2 regions of the Gluconacetobacter brunescens genome follow, and region 2 is predicted to be linked to the other one. Evidence: riboswitches for the same ligand, from Rfam matches in the RefSeq annotation. Region 2 holds a riboswitch; the other holds the start of a gene.
What was found. Region 2 has a riboswitch for cobalamin ahead of metE (5-methyltetrahydropteroyltriglutamate--homocysteine S-methyltransferase). Riboswitches for the same ligand answer to the same signal wherever they lie in the genome.

Region 1 (2,391 bases), 140 kb from region 2:
GCGGTGGGGAGGCGAGCAGGTCGGGCGTTTCGCCGCGCGCGAGGGCCCGGAGCAGCCGCAGCGGGCCGCCGTGTGAGATGATTCCGGCCGGCTGGCCTTCGCGCAGCAGGTCGGCCCAGAAGGACAGGATGCGCCGGCGCAGGGCGGCGCCGCTCTCGCCGCCGGGGGGCGCGAAATCCTCGGGGTTTTCGGCCCAGCGGTCCAGCGCCGTGCGGTCGATATCCGCCCAGGGGTGGCCCTCCCAGGCGCCGAAATCCAGTTCGGCCAGTCGGGAGTCGATCCGCAGGGGGAGGCTGGTCGCGGCGGCCAGGCGGCTTGCGACCATCTGGCAGCGGGTGGCCGGGGCGCTGTGGATCACATGGATCGCCGCGCCGCGCGCCAGCACCGCCAGCCCGTCGGCATGACGTTCCCAGCCGGGGCGCAGCGCGATGTCCAGCCGGCCGTAACAGGTGCCGGGCGCTATTGCCACGGGCGGGTGGCGGACCAGCAGCAGGGCGTGGGTGCCGGCCTGATCGGCGGGAGGAAGGATCATGCCCGCGATCAACCGGGATCGGGGGCGGGCGATCAAGCGAAAAAGAAGCGATGCGGTTGATAAGGTGGCTTGGTTCCCGGGCCCGGGTCGTAGGCTGGCGCGTGCCTGTTGAGGGGAACGGGCGGGTTTTATTGCGGCCGCCCATGCGTTTTTCTTGACAGGCAGGGCGCAGATTCTATGAAGGGCGCGATGGTTCCTCTCGATGAGGATTAAAAGGGAACACAGTGCGGGTCGGAAGGCCCAAGCCTGTGGCTGTCCCCGCAACTGTAGGCGGCATGTTCACGCATCGCCGGGCGTCATGGCCCGGGGCCACTGGGGTTTCGTTCGACCCGGGAAGGCCATGCGGAACGACAACCGCGAGCCAGGAGACCTGCCGTCAGCACTGGTTGCGACCGGGAACCGTCAGGCGGGGTGATCTGGCGGACGGGACAGGGACGTTATCCCGGCATCGGATGACGGATCGTGACCCGTGGTCTCGTGGCAGCCGCGCATGGTCACGAGAACGGTCCTGATGCACGATTTTCGCTCGATTCTTTTTTTCTCCACGCTGTTTACCGCCGTCGGACTTTCCGCCGCGCTGGCGGAGGAGGTGCCGGTTTCGCCCGCGATGGGGAAGGCGCCTGCCGTGCGGGCCGCGACCGCGACGACGCGCCCGGTGGCACCCGCCGGCAGCCATATTGTGCTGAAGCCGCAGGATCGGGGCGAGGCGATTACCGTCAGCGCCGCCCGTCGCCCCGTTAGTGTGGACGATATCGGCTCCAGCGTGACCATCGTCACCGAACAGCAGATCCAGACCCAGCAGCGTCGGGGGCTGGCGGATATTCTGGTCCGGCAGCCGGGACTGAATGTGGTGCAGACGGGTGGGGTCGGCGGCACGACCTCGATTTTCATGCGCGGGAATAATGCGAACGAGGTCAAGGTCCGGATGGACGGCATGGACGTCAATGACGGCAGTTCGGCCAGCGGCGCGTTCGATGCCGGGCAGTTCGTGACCGATGGCATGGGGCGGATCGAGATCCTGCGCGGGCCGCAAAGCGGCCTGTATGGCGCCGATGCCATGGCGGGCGTCATCGACATTACTACAGCCCAGGGGCAGGGGCGTTTCAAGCCGTTTGTCCGGCTTGAGGGCGGCGAATACGGCACGTTCAACCAGGTGTTGGGGGCGCGGGGCAGCAAGGGGCGGTTTCACTATAATATCGAGCTGTCCCATTACCGCATGGACGGGTTCAACAATATTCCGTCCTATATCGAGCGGGCTTACGGTGCCGACCGCCAGCAGCGCAACGAGGGGAATCGCAACGACAACCGGAGTGCCAATATCCGGTTGGGATATGATGTGACCCGAACGTTTGACCTGGGGCTGACGGCGCGCCTGATCCAGTCGAATTATCATTCCTATTCGGTCTATGATCTGCAAAGCGAGAATCTGTATGGGGATTCCGGTGTGCGGGAGCAGAACAACAAGAATCAGGCGATCGTGCGCGGCACGGCGCATCTGGTCTCGTTCAACGGGCTGTTCGATCAGGTGATCGGGCTGGGATACATGACCAACCGCAATCGCTGGACGGAGACGGGAACCAGCTATGGCAGCGCGATCAATCCCGACCCCAGCTATTATCGGTCCGAGCGGTTGAAGATCGACTGGCATGGGACCTTCGACCTCAAGCAGTACGGTCAGTTCCTGATCGGTGCGGAACATTTCCACGATAGCTTCAACACCAGCCATACCGCGTCCAGCATGTGGGACAGCGGGTATGATAATTCGGCCGGCATGGATACGACGGCGGGATATGGGCAGTATCAGGGGAACTGGAACCGGATCCTGTATGGCGCGGCCAATATCCGTTATGATGCCAATT
Region 2 (2,391 bases):
TGACGCGCGGGAAACGGCGTTATGCGCCCCTCCTGCCCCATCCCTTCCACCACGCGCGCCCGCACGGCCGGATTGTTGATGCGCGGCGATGTCCTGCGCGACGCAACGGCGGCCGACGCGGCATCCAGTTCCCCGCGCACAGCCTCCGCGCCCTCATTCAGCGCCCGTGCCAGAATCGCCAGTTCCCCGATCTTCTGCACCGCGAAGGCCAGCCAGGAGCGCACATCCCCATCCAGCGCACTCTCGCGGTCCAGATCCAGCGGGCTGTGCAGCAGCGAGCACGACGGGGCAAGCTGAAGCGCGCGGCCGGAACGCACCGCCGGCGCGATTGCCGCCAGGATCGCATTCAGGTCGGCCCGCCACACATTGCGCCCGTCGATCACCCCCAGCGACAGCACCAGATCGGCCCGCGCCCCATCCAGCACCGCCTGCAACTGCCCGGGTGCCCGCACGAGGTCGATATGCAGCCCGTCGACCGGCAGCGCCAGCGCGGTCGCCAGATTGTCGCCCAGGGCACCGAAATACGTCGCCAGCATCAGGCGCGTGCCATCCAGCGCCGCATGAAGCACGGCATAGGCCTGCGCATAGGCAGCGCGCGCCGCATCGCTCAGGTCCAGCACCAGGGAGGGCTCGTCGATCTGCACCCAGCCCGCCCCCGCATCGGCCAGCGCGCGCAGCATGGCGACATAAACCGGCAGCAGACGCGGCAACAGCGTCAGCGGATCGAAATCGCCACCACGCGCCTTGCCCAGCAGCAGATAGCTGACCGGCCCCAGCAGCACCGGCCGGGTCTCGATCCCCTGCGCGCGCGCCTCGTTATATTCGTCGAGCGGCTTGGTCGAAGAGAGACGGAACACCTGGTCGGCGGAAAATTCGGGCACCAGATAATGATAGTTGGTGTCGAACCATTTGGTCATTTCCGCCGCCGGCACGCCGCCCGCCCCATGCGGTGCATGGCCATGGGCGCACGCGGCCCCGCCCTGGGTGCCGCGCGCCATGGCGAAATAGGTCGCGCAATCGACCGCACCGCCGGTCCAGCCATAGGCAGGCGGAATCGCACCCACCATCACGCTGGTATCCAGCACATGGTCATAGAGCGAGAAATCGTTGGACGGGATCACATCCGCCCCCCGCTCACGCTGCCACGCCCAGTTGCCGGCCCGCAGCCGCGCGGCGGCGGCCAGCAGCGATTCAGCATCGCTCCGCCCGGCCCAATGGCTTTCCAGTTCGGTCTTCAGTTCGCGCCGGGGGCCGATTCGGGGGAATCCCAAAGTCGCAACGGTAACGCTCATGACTGCCTCGTCAGGTTGGGCGGTGCCGTCGGGACAGGTGCGCGCGAACACTCACGCCGGCCAGGGGCCAGCGCGGCATCATCCACGCCCCATCCGGACACCCCGCCGGAGGATCTTTCCATGGCCATGGCAGGTCTCCTGGCTCGCGGGTCCGCGCATCGCCGGTCCGGCCTTCCCGGGGTGCGGAACCCCAGTGACACGAATGGACCGATGCTCGCCGCTTACAGTTGCGGGGGCAGCGCCGGCATCGCACCGGCTTCCCTCTTCGCCGCGCCCCAACAAGGCGCGGAACCATGACGTGCCGGATTAAGGCGCCCGCTTCGGATACGAGTCAATATAATTTGCACATATAAGGATATCGTTATATATAACCGACATGCCTCAGCCTCTCCTCCTGTTCCAGGCCCTCGCCGACCCGACCCGCCTGCGCATCCTGGCGCTGCTGCGGGCGATGGAACTCTCGATCGGTGAAATCGCGCAGGTACTGGGCCAGAGCCAGCCCCGCGTCTCGCGCCATGTGAAGATCCTGGTGAATGCCGGCCTGGCAGGCCGCCGCAAGGAAGGGAGCTGGGTCTTCCTCACCCTGGGCCCGCCCGCCATCGTGACCCCGGTCCTGCAGACAATCGACAACTGGTGCCCCAAGGGCGACGACGAACAGCAGGCGGACCTCGCCCGCCTGAAGGCCGTCCGCGCCGTCCGTGCCGTCGCCGCCGAGGATTATTTCGAGACCCATGCCGCCAACTGGGACGCCCTGCGCTCGCTCCACGTCGCCGAACGCGACGTCGAGGCCGCGATCGAGCGCCTGCTGGCGCCAGAGCCGATCGGGCGCATGGTCGATATCGGCACCGGCACCGGCCGGATGATGGAATTGCTGGGCCAACAGGCCGAAAGCGCCATCGGCTTCGACCGCAGCCCGGCCATGCTCCGCCTGGCACGCACCAAGCTGGCGCAGACCGGGCCCGGCAATGCCGAACTCCGGCAGGGCGACATATACGCCCTGCCCCTGCCCGACGGCGCGGCCGATTTCGCGATCATGCACCAGGTCCTGCATTACGCGCAGCACCCCGCCGCCGCGATCGACGAGGCCGCGCGCATCCTG

Region 1: another riboswitch for cobalamin. It lies ahead of ACMAUO_RS13975 (TonB-dependent receptor plug domain-containing protein); the one in region 2 lies ahead of metE (5-methyltetrahydropteroyltriglutamate--homocysteine S-methyltransferase).

The regions. Positions count from the first base shown of each region.
Region 1 is NZ_JBLHEN010000002.1:370,918-373,308, reverse strand. It holds gene ACMAUO_RS13980 (histidine phosphatase family protein) at 1-532, opposite strand, end outside; cobalamin riboswitch at 706-924, shown strand; gene ACMAUO_RS13975 (TonB-dependent receptor plug domain-containing protein) at 1,044-2,391, shown strand, end outside.
Region 2 is NZ_JBLHEN010000002.1:235,502-237,892, forward strand. It holds gene metE (5-methyltetrahydropteroyltriglutamate--homocysteine S-methyltransferase) at 1-1,292, opposite strand, end outside; cobalamin riboswitch at 1,404-1,603, opposite strand; gene ACMAUO_RS13405 (ArsR/SmtB family transcription factor) at 1,669-2,391, shown strand, end outside.